2 regions of the Rhodococcus aerolatus genome follow, and region 1 is predicted to be linked to the other one. Evidence: predicted binding sites of a transcription regulator. Region 1 holds the regulator's gene; the other holds the start of a gene.

Region 1 (7,643 bases):
GCGAGGTTGCAGCTGGAGTTGTCCAGGTGCATGTACTCGCTGCACGGGTTGGACGCGGAGATGCGGCCCGACTCGGGGCAGGTGTGCCAGTCGTTGATGGTGCCGTCGTACTGGATGCCCGGGTCCGCGCACTCCCACGCCGCCTGGGCGATGGTGTGGAACAGCGACTTCGCGTCGACGGTCTCGATGACCTCGTTGTCCTGGCGACCGCGCAGGCCGAACTCGCCGCCCTGCTCGACGGCGCGCATGAAGTCGTCGGAGACGCGGACCGAGTTGTTGGCGTTCTGGTACTGGACGCTGGTGATGTCCGACCCGCCGAGGTCCATGTCGTAGCCCGCGTCGCGGAGCACGCGGATCTTGTTCTCCTCCTTGGCCTTCGTCTCCACGAACTCCACGATGTCGGGGTGGTCGACGTCGAGGACGACCATCTTGGCCGCGCGGCGGGTGGCGCCACCGGACTTGATGGTGCCGGCGGACGCGTCGGCGCCGCGCATGAAGGAGACGGGGCCCGAGGCGGTGCCGCCCGAGGACAGCAGCTCCTTGGACGAGCGGATGCGGGAGAGGTTCAGCCCGGCACCGGAGCCGCCCTTGAAGATCAGGCCCTCCTCGCGGTACCAGTTCAGGATCGAGTCCATCGTGTCGTCGACGGCGAGGATGAAGCACGCGCTGACCTGCTGCGGCGACTTCGTGCCCACGTTGAACCACACGGGGCTGTTGAAGCTGAACACCTGGTGCAGCAGCATCCAGGTGAGCTCGTGGTCGAAGATCTCCGCGTCGGTCTCGGAGGCGAAGTAGCCGTGCTCGAGGCCGGCGGCCGTGTACGTGCTGACCACCCGGTCGATGAGCTGGCGCAGGCTCTGCTCCCGGGACTCCGAGCCGGCGGCGCCGCGGAAGTACTTGCTGGTGACGATGTTGACGGCGTTGAGCGACCAGCTCTCGGGGAACTCCACACCGCGCTGCTCGAAGTTGACGGTGCCGTCGCGCCAGTTGGTCATCACCACGTCGCGGCGGGCCCAGGTCACCTCGTCGTAGGGGTGGACGCCCTCGGTGGTGTAGACGCGGTCCATCCGCAGGCCGAGCTTGCGCCCGTCCGAGGACGGGCTCGCGGAGCTGGTGGACTGGCCGACGGTCTCGGTCATGGGCAGGACCTCTCTCGGTGCTGGGTGCTGGGTGCTCGGTGCTGGTGGTGCTGCTGGCTGGGGCGTGCGGGCGGTGCTGCTCAGGCGGTCGGTGGGGCGGGGTCGGCCGCGCGCAGCGACCGGATCTCCTTCTCGAAGTCCTCCGCGGAGGTGAAGGCGCGGTAGACCGAGGCGAACCGGAGGTAGGCGACCTCGTCGAGCTCGCGGAGCGGCCCGAGGATGGCCAGGCCGACGTCCTGGCTGCCGACCTCGGCCGACCCGGCGGCCCGCACCTGCTCCTCGACCTGCTGGGCGAGCTGGTCGAGCTGGTCGTCGTCGACGGGACGGCCCTGGCACGCGCGCCGCACGCCCCGGACCACCTTCTCCCGGCTGAACGGCTCGGTCACCCCGCTGCGCTTGGCCACCGAGAGCACCGCGGTCTCGACGGTGGTGAACCGCTTGCCGCACGACGGGCAGGACCGCCGGCGGCGGATCGCCTGGCCCTCGTCGGCCTCGCGGGAGTCGACCACCCGGGAGTCGGAGTGGCGGCAGAACGGGCAGTGCACGGTGCTGCTCCCTCCCCCGGCCGGTGGCGTCGAGGACCGTGGTGGGACGGGTGCCGTGCCCGCTCCCCGACCCCCGGCCCTGTGGACGGACCGGTGCACAGCCTGGGGGCCGGCGGTGGACAACCCACCCCAACCTGTGGACTAACTACATCCGTGTAAGTACTAGATGTTGTGGTGGAGAGTAATCCCGGCACCAGCTGTGGGGCAAGCAGGAACGCCCCTCCCGCGTGAACGAGCACGCCCTCAGGCGTGTCGGCGGCGTCACCCGGCGTGTCGCGTCAGCGCACCACCGCGGCGGCCGCGGGCACCGTGATCGTCTGCCCGGCGCGGACCGCCGGGGAGCCGAGCCCGTTGAGCTCGACGATCCGGTCGACGACCGCCTGGCGCGGGGCGTCGGGCGCCGCGCGGCCCGCGATGGCGCTCAGGGTGTCACCGGGCTGCACCTGGACCACGGCCGTCGACGTGGGCACCCCCGGGGTGCCCGGGGCGAGCAGCTGGGAGACCCCGACGACGACCAGGGCGGCCAGCAGGGCGAGGACGGACAGGGCGGTGCCGACCCGGGTGCGCACCTGGGCCGCCGTCGGCGCGGCCGCCGGGCGGGCGGGGCGCGCGGTGGTGGTGACCGGGCCGTACGCGGTGAGCCGGCCACCCGGGCGCGTGGTGTCCCGGGACCGGGCCGGCCGCACCGGGGTGCGGGGGACGCCGCCCGAGCGCGCGGCGGAGCCGGGGAGGGCCCCGGCGGGGGCGGGACCGGTGACGACGGGCCTGGTGGTGGTGGTGCTCATGGCGGACCTCCTGCTCCGGTACGGGCCGCGGACCGGCTCCCGCCGACCTCGAACACCCGTTCGATCGAACAACTGAGCGATGTCTACCAGGACGCCCCGACAATCTCGACGGCAACCGGCGTGTCGGTCGAACACATGTTTGAACCGTGACCTCCGCGGCGATACCGTCGGCGTCACCGCAGGCACGCCCGGCGCGGGCGGGGCGAGGCGGCAGACGAGAGGGAGGACGACCACGATGAGCAGTGGCGAGACGAGCGGGCGACGGGGCTCGACCGGCGGGCGGGCCGCGGGCCCGGCGACGGGCACCACCGACGAGGCCGTCCCCGCCGCCGACGGGCTCACCCCCCGCCAGCGCCGCGTGCTCGAGGTGATCCGGGAGGCCGTGGAGGACCGCGGCTACCCGCCGAGCGTGCGCGAGATCGGCGACGCCGTCGGCCTCACCTCCACGTCCTCGGTCGCCCACCAGCTCAAGGCGCTCGAGCGCAAGGGCTACCTGCGGCGCGACCCGAACCGGCCCCGCGCCGTCGACGTCCGCATGCCCGGCGAGGCCCCCGCCGCCCGCGAGGACCGCGACGCCGACCAGCTCGCCGCAGTCGCCCAGGCCGGTCCCGAGCTGCCGACCCCGACCTTCGTCCCCGTCCTCGGCCGCATCGCCGCCGGCGGGCCGATCCTGGCCGAGCAGGCCGTCGAGGAGGTCTTCCCGCTGCCCCGCGAGCTGGTCGGCGACGGCTCGCTGTTCCTGCTCCGCGTGGTCGGGGAGTCGATGGTCGACGCCGCCATCTGCGACGGCGACTGGGTCGTGGTGCGCCAGCAGCCGGTGGCCGACAACGGCGACGTCGTCGCGGCCATGATCGACGGCGAGGCCACCGTGAAGACGTTCCGACGCCGCGACGGCCACGTCTGGCTGCTCCCGCACAACCCCGCGTTCGAGCCGATCGACGGCGACGAGGCCACCGTCCTCGGCAAGGTCGTCACCGTGATGCGGCGGCTGTAGGCCCGCGGCGGGAAGGCGCTGCGGGCTACCGCCGGGAGCGGCGGACCGCCAGCGCCAGCCCCGCCGCGGCGAGGACCACGGCGGCCGCCACCCCGACCACGACCCGGCTCGACGCCCCGCCGGCGGCGCCCTCGGGCGAGGCCGCCGCTGTGCCCGGGCGGGACGGCACCACCGCGGCCGGGCCCGGGGACGGCGAGGCCGGCGGGGACGGCACGGGACCCGCAGCTCCGCCCCGCAGCGCGGCCACCACGCCGGGCACCTCCCGCACCGGGGGCTCGGCCGACCCCCCGGCCTGCTCCCCCGCCGAGAGCAGGGTGCCGTCCGCGGTCAGCGCGACCGCCTCCCCCTGCGGCTCGTCGGCAGGGGGACCTGCAGCGGGGTCCGGGCCAGCGCGGCCAGCAGGTCGCCGTCGGGCGCGTCGTAGACCCAGGCGTCGGTGTAGGTGCGCAGCGCCAGCGCGGTGCCGTCCGGCGAGACCGCGCCCCCGGTGACCAGCACCGAGCCGAACGACCCGAGCGGCCCACCCGGCGTGCTCGTGGGCCCGAGCGTCACGGTGCCCACGCGCGCCAGCGGGGTCGGGCCGGGGGTGGCGAGCGGACCGGTGGCGGCGTAGACCCCGGCGGCGCCACCGATCTCCTTGGTGACCACCAGCGGCACCCCGTCCCGGCCGACGAGCAGGGCCTCCGCGTCGTGCGGCCCGTCGGGGTAGGTGAGCCGGTGCAGCACGACCCCGGTCTCGCCCACCGCCGCACTGTCCAGCACGAGCAGGGCCACCGTGTCGCGGGCGCGGCGGTTGTCGCCGGTGTCGGCGAGCCACAGCGTCCCGTCCGGGCCGGCGGCGAGGTCCTCCACGTCGTAGGGGTCGACGTCGGCCGTGGTCGTCCCCGTCGCGGCGCACCCGGCGTCGAGGTGCACCACCTGCGGCGCCGCGCCGCCGTCCCCGACCGCCAGGACGTCCCCGTCCCGGGCGACCATCCCGGAGAGCTCGGTGAGCCGGGGGTCGTCCGGGGTGCACCGCACCTGCGGGGCCGGTACGGGCCCCGGCGCGGCCGACGCGGCTCCCGCGCCGGCGAGCAGCAGCACGACGGTGGCGAGGCCGCCGCCGAGCCGCGGGAGGAGCGGCCTCAGCGGACCGGGTCGACGGCGAAGCCGGCCAGCACGTGGCCCAGCCCGCCGCGGACCTTGGCGTGCAGCTCGGTGCCGTCCGCGGTGTGGACCTCGGCGAGCACCTCACCCTCCTGGTGCACCCGGGCCACCAGGTCGCCCCGGGTGTAGGGCAGCAGCACCCGCACCTCGTGGGCGGGGTGGGGCAGCAGCTCGGCCAGGGTGTCGCGCAACCGGTCGACGCCCTCGCCGGAGTGGGCGGAGACGAACAGCGCGTCCGGCAGCACCCCGGCCAGCTGGGCCAGCACCACCGGGTCGGCCGCGTCGACCTTGTTCACCACGACGAGCTCGCGGGGCAGCTCGGTCCCCCGCTCCTCGGCCACCTCGACCAGCACCCGGCGCACGGCCGAGACCTGGTCGAGGGGGAGCGCGTCGGAGCCGTCGACCACGTGGACCAGCAGGTCGGCCCCGGCCACCTCCTCCAGCGTCGAGCGGAACGCCTCGACCAGCTGGGTCGGCAGGTGCCGGACGAACCCGACGGTGTCGGTGAGCACGTACTCGCGGCCGTCGGGCAGCTGGGCGCGCCGCGTCGTCGGGTCGAGGGTGGCGAACAGCGCGTCCTGCACCAGCACCCCCGCGTCGGTGAGCGCGTTGAGCAGGCTCGACTTGCCCGCGTTGGTGTAGCCGACGATGGCCGCACCCGGCACCTCGTTGCGGCGGCGGCTGTCGCGCTTGGTCTCGCGGGCCTGCTTCATCGCGCGGATCTCGCGACGCAGCTTGGCCATGCGGTCGCGGATGCGGCGCCGGTCGGTCTCGATCTTGGTCTCACCCGGGCCGCGGGTGCCCACCCCGCCGCCGGCGCCACCTCCGGCACCACCGGCCTGCCGGGACATCGACTCACCCCAGCCGCGCAGCCGCGGCAGCATGTACTCCATCTGAGCCAGCGCGACCTGCGCCTTGCCCTCCCGGGACGTGGCGTGCTGGGCGAAGATGTCCAGGATCAGCGCGGTCCGGTCGATGACCTTGACCTTGACGACCTTCTCCAGCGCCGTCAGCTGGGCCGGGGTCAGCTCGCCGTCGCAGATCACGGTGTCCGCGCCGGTGGCCAGCACCACCTCGCGCAGCTCCTGGGCCTTGCCGGAGCCGATGTAGGTGGCCGGGTCCGGGGTGGCGCGGCGCTGCACGAGGCCCTCGAGCACCTCCGAGCCCGCCGTCTCGGCCAGGGCGGCCAGCTCGACGAGCCGGGCGTCGGCCTGCTCGGCGGTGCCCTCGGTCCAGACGCCGACCAGCACGACGCGCTCGAGGCGCAGCTGGCGGTACTCGACCTCGGTGACGTCGGTGAGCTCGGTGGACAGCCCGCCGACGCGGCGCAGCGACGACCGCTCGTCGAGCTGCAGCTCACCGGTGGTGGGGTCCGCCCCGCGCCGGTCGCGCACGGGGCGCAGCTCGGGCACGTCGGCGGTGTCGAGGTCGACCACGTCGGGGCCGGCGGGCTCGCTCGGGGCGAGGGCGGCGTCGCGGTCGTCGGGCGCGGGGGCACTGGTGGCGTTGTTCATGTGCCCCCATGGTCCCACGGGCCACCCCCGGTGCGCAGCGGGTTTCTCCCAGGGCCGAGCCGCGCGGGCCCGGGCGCGCCCCGGGTCAGTGCGAGGACCACCACACCGGGTCGAGCCGGCCGCGCGCGACGACCGTGGCCGGGCCCCGCAGCACGGTGGTGCGCTCGTCCACGGCCACCTGCAGCGACCCCCCGGGGGTGCGCACCGCCACCGACCCGGTCGACTCCCCCGCCGCGTGCAGCGCCGCCACGACCGCGGCGACCGTGCCCGTGCCGCAGGACCTGGTCTCGCCCACACCGCGCTCGTGCACCCGCACCGTCACCGCCCCGGCCACGAGCGGGGTCACCAGCTCGACGTTGGCGCCGCGGGGGAACACCGCCGGGTCGAGCACCGGGTGCCCGGTCAGGTCGAGGCCGGCGAGGTCCGCCTCGAGCGAGGCGTCCACCACCGCCAGGTGGGGGTTGCCCAGGTCGAGCACCTCCCCCGACCACGACCGGCCTGCGAGGTCGACGCTCGCGCGCCCGCCCGAGCGGGCCGGCCCCATGTCGACGGAGACGTCCGCGGTGGAGCCGTCGTGGCGGTGCACCACGACGGGCCGCGCCCCGGCCCGCGAGCCGACGACGAACGCGGTGTCCGTGCCGAGGCCCAGGGCGAGCACGAGGTGGGCGAACACCCGCACCCCGTTGCCGCACATCTCGGCCACGGACCCGTCCGCGTTGCGGTAGTCCATGAACCAGCCGTCCTCGGCGACGCCGTCGGGCAGCGGCTCGCCCAGCGCCCCGCCGCGGACCACGCGCAGCACCCCGTCGGCCCCGATCCCGCCCCGCCGGTCGCACAGCGCGGCCACCCGCGCGGGCGTCAGGTCGAGCTCCCCGTCCGGGTCGGGCAGCACCACGAAGTCGTTCTGCGTGCCGTGCGCCTTCAGGAAGTCCACACTCCCAGGATAAGCGGGTGTCCGTGTTGTCCCGCTCACAGCAGACCGAGTACCGTTTCCGCCGGACAGACTTGATGTTTCGAGATGTGGAATTCGCTCCACGTCCGACCGCCCTGCCGGCCGCACCGACCCGGAGACCACAATGGACAGTGCAGTCCTGACCAGCCCGAGCGAGACCACCGCGGCCCCGGCCGACCCGGCCGCGCTCGCCGCCCGCTTCCGCGAGCAGCTCCCGGAGAAGGCGGTCATCACCGACCCCACCCGGCTGCGCACCTACGAGTGCGACGGGCTGGCCCACTTCCGGGTCACCCCCGCCGTCGTGGTGCTGCCGCAGAGCACCGAGCAGGTGCAGCACTGCGTGCGGGTGTGCCACGCCGCCGGCGTGCCGTTCGTCGCCCGCGGCTCCGGCACGGGGCTCTCCGGTGGGGCGCTGCCGCACGCCGACGGCGTCCTCATCGTCACCTCCCAGCTGCGCCGCATCCTCGAGATCGACGTCGAGAACGAGCTCGCCGTGGTCGAGCCGGGCGTCATCAACCTCGACGTCACCAAGGCCACCACGCCCCAGGGCTGGTACTTCGCGCCCGAC
Region 2 (7,643 bases), on a different contig from region 1:
GAACTCGCAGTGCCCGCACACCAGGTACGGCTCCACGACGACCCGGTCGCCCACCTCGTGCCCGGAGACGCCCTCGCCGAGCTCCTCCACCACGCCGGCGAACTCGTGGCCAAGGGTGACGGGCACCGACTCCCCCGAGATGGGGTGCGGCGCGGCCGCGGTGGGGCAGAAGATGGGGCCGTCCTCGAACTCGTGCAGGTCGGTGCCGCAGATGCCGCACCACTCCACCCGCACCTTGATGGTGCCGGGGCGGACGGTCGGCTCGTCGACCTCCTCGATCCGCAGGTCTCGGTTGCCGTGGTAGCGCGCTGCCTTCATGGGTCCTCCTGGGTCGGGTCGTCGCCCCGAGCAGACGCCCCGCCTGCAGCCCTGACCAGGGTTGCAGCCCCTTGCACCCGCAACCCGGTGCAACCCTGTGCCGCCGCGGTGGCCGCTCATAACGTCGGCCCGACCACGGCGGACCACGCCGCAGCACCCAGGGAGGCCCCCATGTCCACAGCCCACGTCACCGGCGCCGCGCGCGGGATCGGTCGCTCGATCGCCCTGCGGCTGGCGGCCGACGGCCACGACGTCGCCGTCTCCGACCTGCCCGCCATGGCCGACGAGCTCGACGGCACCCGTCGGGCGGTGGAGGAGGCCGGCGTGCGCGGCCTCGCCCTGACCGGTGACGTCTCCGACCCCGCGTCGGTCGACGCCCTCGTCGCCGACACCGCCGCCGGGCTCGGTTCGCTCGACGTGATGGTGGCCAACGCCGGGGTCGCGCAGACCAAGGCGCTGCTCGACGTCACCCCGGAGGAGTTCGACCGCATCCACGCCGTCAACGGCCGCGGGGTGTTCCTCTGCTACACCGCGGCGGCACGGCAGATGATCGCCCAGGGCAGCGGGGGGAAGATCATCGGCGCGGCGTCGATCGCGGCGCACAAGGGGTTCGCGCTGCTCGGGGTGTACTGCTCCACCAAGTTCGCGGTCCGCTCGCTGACCCAGTCCGCAGCGCAGGAGTGGGCGGAGCACGGCATCACCGTCAACGCCTACTGCCCCGGCATCGTCGACACCACGATGTGGGAGGAGATCGACCGCGACCTCGGCGAGATCAACCACGTCGGCAAGGGTGAGTCGATGAAGGCGATGGCCGCGGGCATCACCCTGGGCCGGGTCTCCACCGGGGAGGACGTCGCCGGGCTGGTCTCGTTCCTGGCCGGTCCGGACTCCCAGTACGTCACCGGGCAGTCCATCCTGGTCGACGGCGGGATGATCTTCAGCTGACGGGCAGGTCCGCCATCGCGGCCAGCACCGCGCGCACCCGGGGCACCTCGTGCGTGCGGTACACCCCGGTGCCACCCAGTGCGGCGAGCACCGCGAAGAAGCCCTCGGCGGTGCGGGTCTCGTCCTCGAAGTAGTCCAGCCCGCTGGGCAGGGCGTGGCACACGGGCAGGCCGAGGCGACGCAGCCGGAAGCTGCCCAGCAGCACCGCGGCCTGGTGGCGCACCCGCTCCCGCGAGCCGGCCAGCCGCCGGAACCCGAAACCGACCCCGGGGTCCAGGCAGATCCCTGCCGTCACCCCGAGCTCGCGGGCCCGGGCGACGCGGCGGGCGAACTGCTCGGCCATGGCCGGGTAGGGGTCGGACTCGACGGGCACGTCGGAGAGCTCGCGGGGGTTCTCCCCCAGCACGTGGCACAGCACCAGCGCCGCGTCGTGCTCGGCGGCGAGGGTGAACATCGCGTCGTCGTCGGCCGAGCCGGTCAGGTTCACCACCCGGGCCCCGGCGGCGAGCACGGCCGAGACCACCTGCGGGTCGTAGCTCTCCACCGACGTCGCCACGCCCGCCTCGGCCAGGCCCGCCACCACCGGCACCAACGCACGCACCTGGTCATCCGGCCCGACCCGCGCCGAGCCCGCCACCACCGACTCGGCCCCGACGTCGACGAACGCGGCGCCCTGCGCGGCCAGCACCGTCCCCCGCCGCACCGCCTGCGCCGTGGAGGGGGACACGCTCTCCCGGTACCAGGAGTCCTGGGACAGGTTGATGACGCCCATGAGTGCGGGCGCGGCGTCGGTGTCGAGCTCGACGTCGCCCACCCGGAACGGGGCGACGGGGTGGTCGAGGTCCTCGGCGTGCTCCGCCGCGAGCGCGGCCAGCTCGCGCAGCGAGATCACGAGCGCGCGGGCCGGGTGTAGCGGGCCATGAGGAAGCTCTCGGCGGTGAGCAGGTGGGCGAGCTCGAAGCGGGCGACCGCCTCGAGACCGTGCGTGCGCGGGGTCTGCGCGGTGCCGGCGAACATGGGCGAGACGGTGATGTCGGCCTCGTCGAGCAGGTCGGCGGCGACGACGGCCTCGAGCAGCGACGGCCCGCCCTCGCAGACGATGCGCCGCAGCCCGGCGTCGGTCAGGGCGCCGAGCAGCGAGGCCGGCTCGAGGTCGGGCAGCACCACGACGGTGGTGTGCTCGCGCGCCGTGGCCAGCGCGGTGGCGTCGGCCGTGGTCGTGGTGAGCACCAGCGGCGGCTGGTCGGACCCGGCCCACACCGGCAGCTCCCACGGCAGGTCGAGCGAGCCCGACACCACGGCGAGGCGCGGCGCGGCCGCCTGCCCCCCCGCGCGGCGCCGGTCGGCGTCGGCCTCGTCGGCGACCATCGGCCCGTACTGCTCCGCGCGCAGCGTCCCCGCCCCGACGAGCACGGCGTCGGCGAGGCGGCGCACCGCGTCGAACACGTCGCGGTCGACCGAGGAGGAGATGGAGTCGCTGAGGCCGTCCGGGCCGGCGGCGGCCCCGTCGAGCGTGGTCACCATCATCGCCCGCACCCACCGGCCCTCGTCCGGCCACGGGTAGGCGTCGAGCACGTCGTCCGGGGAGAGGGAGCGGGCGGGCGTCGGGAAGACCATGTCCACGCCCGCGAACCTACTGCGTGGCCGTCACCAGGCCCCGGAGCGCCAGCGCGTAGCCCTGCACGCCGAACCCGACGACCACCCCCACCGCCACGGCCGACAGGTAGGAGTGGTGCCGGAACTCTTCGCGGGCGTGCACGTTCGAGACGTGCACCTCGACGGTGGGCACCTGCGCCCCGGCGATCGCGTCGCGCAGGCCGATCGAGGTGTGGGTGTAGGACCCGGCGTTGAGCACGACGCCGAGCAGCTCGCCCGAGGCCACCCGTCGGCCCGCCTCGTGGAGCCAGTCGATGAGCTCGCCCTCGTGGTTGGACTGCCGGCACTCCACCGCCACGCCGAGCTCGGCCCCGGTGCGCTCGCACAGCGCCTCGACGTCCGCCAGCGTCGCCGTGCCGTAGACCTCGGGCTGGCGGGTGCCCAGCAGGTTCAGGTTCGGGCCGTTGAGCACGAGCACCGCGCTCATCGCGCACCTCCGTCGTCGCGTCCGATTCGTGGCCCATCCCACCAGACGACCGGGCGGACCGTCCCCCTCCCGTCGGTAGGCTGGTTTACGTGCTCTTGACCCAGGCTGCCGACACCGCCGGGCTGACGGGACTCACCGGGTTCGTCGCCGACCTCATGACCACCCTCGGCGAGGTCGGCGTCGGGGCGCTGACCCTCGCGGAGACCGTGTTCCCGCCCATCCCCAGCGAGGTGGTCCTGCCGCTGGCGGGGTACCTCTCGGCGCGCGGCGACCTCTCGCTCGTCGGCGTCCTCGTGCTGGCCACGGTCGGCTCGGTGCTCGGCGCGCTCGGCCTCTACTGGGCAGGGGCCGCGCTGGGCTACGAACGGGCGACCCGGCTGTTGGCGCGGCTGCCGCTGCTCGACCGGGAGGACGTCGACGCCGCGGCGGACTGGTTCCACCGGCACGGGCCGTCGGCGGTGCTCATCGGCCGCCTGGTGCCGGGGGTGCGCAGCCTGGTCTCGCTGCCCGCCGGGGCTGAGCGGATGCCCGTGCTGCGGTTCACCCTGCTGACCACGCTGGGCAGCCTGGCCTGGAACGCCCTGCTGGTGCTGGCGGGCGCCGCGCTGGGCACCCAGTACGAGCTCGTGGAGCGCTACGCCGGCTGGCTGAACACCGCCGTCTACGCCGCGGCCGGGGCGTTCGTGGTCTGGCTGGTGGTGCGCCGGGTGCGCAAGGCGCGCGCGGCACGGGTTGGATGAGCCCATGAGCACCGCTGACGAGAGCACCGACCGGCCCACCGAGCCCAGCGAGGAGCAGGTCGCCCACCGCGCCGAGCAGCTGCTGCCCGAGGAGCAGGTGGCCGGCAGCGACGACCCGCAGGCGCAGGCCGAGGCCCTGCTCGAGGAGTCCGAGGAGCGCGTCGCCTACGAGTCCGGCGACGAGTAGCGCGCCCGACCTCCCCGCGTTTCGCCCACTCAGCGCGCCCCAGGACGCCCGCAGACCGCGCTGAGTGCGCGGAGCGCGGGACGGCGGGGCCGGGGAGCGCGCGATGTGGGCTAATCGCGAGGTCGCTCAGTGCAGCGTGGCGCCGGTCTTCTCGCGGACCTCGTCCTCGCTGACGCCGGGAGCGCACTCGACGAGGGTGAGCCCGTCGGGGGTCACGTCGATGACGGCGAGGTCGGTGATGATCCGGTCGACGCAGCCCTGCCCGGTCAGCGGCAGGGTGCACACCTCGAGGACCTTGGGCTCCCCGTCGCGCGAGGTGTGGTCCATCATCACGATGACCTTCTCCGCACCGTGCACGAGGTCCATCGCCCCGCCCATCCCCTTGACCATCTTGCCGGGGATCATCCAGTTGGCCAGGTCGCCGGTGGCGCTGACCTGCATGGCCCCGAGCACCGCGACGTCGACGTGCCCGCCGCGGATCATCCCGAAGCTGGCCGAGGACCCGAAGAAGCTGGCCCCGTCGCGGGTGGTGATGGTCTCCTTCCCCGCGTTGATGAGGTCGCCGTCGACGTCCTCGTCGTAGGGGTACGGCCCCACGCCGAGCACGCCGTTCTCCGAGTGCAGCACCACGGTGACGTCGTCCGGGATGTGACCGGGCACCAGGGTCGGCATGCCGATGCCCAGGTTGACGTACTGCCCGTCGTGCAGCTCGGCGGCCACCCGGGCCGCGAGGTCGTCCCTGCTCAGGCTCATCGGGGGGTCACCGTCCGCTTCTCGACGCGCTTGGGGGCGTCCGGCACGTGCACCACGCGCTGGACCATGATCCCGGGGGTGTGCACCTGGGCCGGGTCGAGCTCGCCGGGCTCGACGAGCTCGTCGACCTGGGCGATCGTGACCCGGCCCGCGGAGGCGCAGTCCGGGTTGAAGTTCTGCGAGCTGAGCCGGTAGACGAGGTTGCCGTGCCGGTCGCCCTTCCACGCGCGCACGAAGGCGAAGTCGGTGGTGATGGCCTCCTCCAGGACGTAGCGCCGGTCGCCGAACACCCGCACCTCCTTGGGCGGGCTGGCCACCGCGATGCCCCCGTTGCCGTCGTAGCGCCAAGGCAGACCGCCCTCGGCGACCTGGGTGCCCACCCCGGCCGGGGTGTAGAACGCGGGGATGCCGGCGCCCCCGGCGCGCAGCCGCTCGGCCAGCGTGCCCTGGGGGGTCAGCTCGACCTCCATCTCGCCGCCGAGGTAGCGCCGGGCGAACTCCTTGTTCTCACCGACGTAGGAGCCGATCGTGCGCCGGATGCGACCGGCCGCGAGCAGGATGCCCAGCGCCAGTCCGTCGACGCCGCAGTTGTTGCTCACCGTCTCCAGGTCGGTCGCGCCGTGGGCGTGCAGCGCCTCGATGAGCGCCTCCGGCACCCCGCAGAGCCCGAACCCGCCGACCGCGATCGACGCCCCGTCGGCGACGTCCGCCACCGCCTCGGCCGCCGATGCGACCACCTTGTCCATCATGGTCGGCACTGTAACCCGCGTCGCACGCCCTGAGAACATGCGTGCGCACTGCGCACACGACGTCTTGCCCGGGGCCGCACCGCCGCCTAGTCTCGTTCGCACTGCGTCCGCGCGTGCGCACACCGCACGAACCCCCGACTGAGCCGAGGTCACCGTGCTCCACCTGCCCCCCAGCTACCCGGCCGCGGTGGACACCCACGCGCCGCTCGACTCCCCCGAGTACGGCTCCACGAAGCTCCGCCACCCGAGCGAGGAGCTCGTGGTCACCCCGCAGCGGCTCACCGAGCTGACCGGCCCGGTGTTCGGCCACGACCGGGTGCGCGAGGGCGACGACGACCTCACCCTGGCCCTCGGCGGGGAGGCGCAGGGCCAGCGCATCATCGTCACCGGCCGCGTCCTGGACTCCGACGGCCGCGCCGTGCCCGACACCCTGGTGGAGATCTGGCAGGCCAACGCGGCCGGGCGCTACCGGCACGCCCGCGACTCCTGGCCCGCCCCGCTGGACCCCCACTTCACCGGCCTGGGCCGCGTGGTGACCGACGCGCAGGGCTGGTACCGCTTCACCACCATCAAGCCCGGCGCCTACCCTTGGGGCAACCACGCCAACGCCTGGCGGCCCGCGCACATCCACCTCTCGCTGTTCGGCCGCGCCTTCACCCAGCGGCTCGTCACCCAGATGTACTTCCCCGACGACCCGCTGTTCCCCCAGGACCCCATCTACAACGCGGTGCCGGAGAACGCGCGCCACCGCCTCGTCAGCGCCTACGACCACACCGTGACGCAGGAGAGCTGGGCGCTGGGCTTCCGCTTCGACGTGGTGCTGCGCGGCACCGGCGCCAGCATCTTCGAGGGCGAGGGCGAGCATGCCTGAGCTGACGCCCTCGCAGACCGTCGGACCGTACCTCCACATCGGACTTTCTTGGGACGACGGCGCGGTCGTGGTCCCCGCCGACGCCCCCGGTGCGCTCGAGCTGGCCGTCACCGTGCTCGACGGCGCGGGTGACCCGGTGCCCGATGCGATGGTGGAGACCTGGCAGGCCGACGCCGCCGGGCGCTTCGACCACCCCGACGACCCCCGCGGGGCCGCCGACCCCACCCCGCCCGGTTTCCGCGGCTTCGGCCGCGGGGAGGCCGACGCGACGGGCACCGTGCGCCTGACCACGGTCAAGCCCGGCCCGCTGCCGGCGGAGGAGGGCCGCACCGAGGCCCCGCACGTCGATGTCTCCGTCTTCGCCCGCGGCCTGCTCGACCGCGTCGTCACCCGGCTCTACTTCCCCGACGAGGCCGACGCCAACGCCACCGACCCGCTGCTGGCCTCACTGCCCGCCGACCGCCGCGACCGCCTCGTGGCCACCGCCACCGAGCGCGGGTACGCGCTCACCGTGGCGCTGCAGGGCGCGGCCCAGACCCCGTTCCTGGCCGTGTGAGGGGCGCGCTGCTCGACCCCGTGCTGGGCGGCGCCGAGCTCGGCGCCGCCCTGGGGGACGACGCCTGGGTGAGGGCGCTGCTCGACGTCGAGGCCGCGCTGAGCCGGGCCGCGGCCCGCCACGGCCTCGTCGACCCCGACCACGCCGCCGCGGTCACCGCCACCGCGGCCACGATGGAGGTCGACGTGCCCGCGCTGGGGCGGGCCGCGGCCGCGGCGGGCAACCCGGTGCTCGAGGTGGTGCGGCTGCTGCGCGCCGCGGCCCCCGTCCCCGCCGGGGCCGTGCACCCGGGCGCGACCAGCCAGGACGTGGTCGACACCGCTCTGGTGCTGCTGGTGCGCCGCGCCGCCCCGCTGGTGCTCGCCGACCTCGCCGCCGCCGCCGACGCGGCCGCCGACCTGGCCCGGGACCACCGCGACACCGCCTGCGCCGCACGGACGC

What was found. Region 1 encodes LexA, which represses DNA repair genes until DNA is damaged. Its sites were predicted from a motif close to CGAACANNTGTTCG; they were not measured.
Region 2: ACYVOF_RS13015 (CoA transferase subunit A) is a predicted target of LexA. The motif match lies at 5,808-5,821, and genes of this name have one in related genera.

What each region holds. Positions count from the first base shown of each region.
Region 1 is NZ_BAAGQZ010000052.1:50,830-58,472, forward strand. Features, by position in the region: gene ACYVOF_RS19155 (vitamin B12-dependent ribonucleotide reductase) at 1-1,139, opposite strand, end outside; gene nrdR (transcriptional regulator NrdR) at 1,220-1,684, opposite strand; gene ACYVOF_RS19165 (LysM peptidoglycan-binding domain-containing protein) at 1,963-2,469, opposite strand; gene lexA (transcriptional repressor LexA) at 2,705-3,463, shown strand; gene ACYVOF_RS19175 (hypothetical protein) at 3,489-3,677, opposite strand; gene ACYVOF_RS19180 (hypothetical protein) at 3,791-4,546, opposite strand; gene hflX (GTPase HflX) at 4,588-6,123, opposite strand; gene dapF (diaminopimelate epimerase) at 6,209-7,057, opposite strand; gene ACYVOF_RS19195 (FAD-linked oxidase C-terminal domain-containing protein) at 7,200-7,643, shown strand, end outside.
Region 2 is NZ_BAAGQZ010000034.1:4,466-12,108, forward strand. Features, by position in the region: gene ACYVOF_RS12975 (2,3-butanediol dehydrogenase) at 1-318, opposite strand, end outside; gene ACYVOF_RS12980 (acetoin reductase) at 490-1,263, shown strand; gene ACYVOF_RS12985 (dihydropteroate synthase) at 1,256-2,155, opposite strand; gene ACYVOF_RS12990 (dihydrofolate reductase family protein) at 2,152-2,880, opposite strand; gene aroQ (type II 3-dehydroquinate dehydratase) at 2,897-3,346, opposite strand; gene ACYVOF_RS13000 (DedA family protein) at 3,436-4,086, shown strand; gene ACYVOF_RS13005 (hypothetical protein) at 4,091-4,273, shown strand; gene ACYVOF_RS13010 (CoA transferase subunit B) at 4,400-5,026, opposite strand; gene ACYVOF_RS13015 (CoA transferase subunit A) at 5,023-5,772, opposite strand; gene pcaH (protocatechuate 3,4-dioxygenase subunit beta) at 5,930-6,646, shown strand; gene pcaG (protocatechuate 3,4-dioxygenase subunit alpha) at 6,639-7,202, shown strand; gene ACYVOF_RS13030 (lyase family protein) at 7,199-7,643, shown strand, end outside.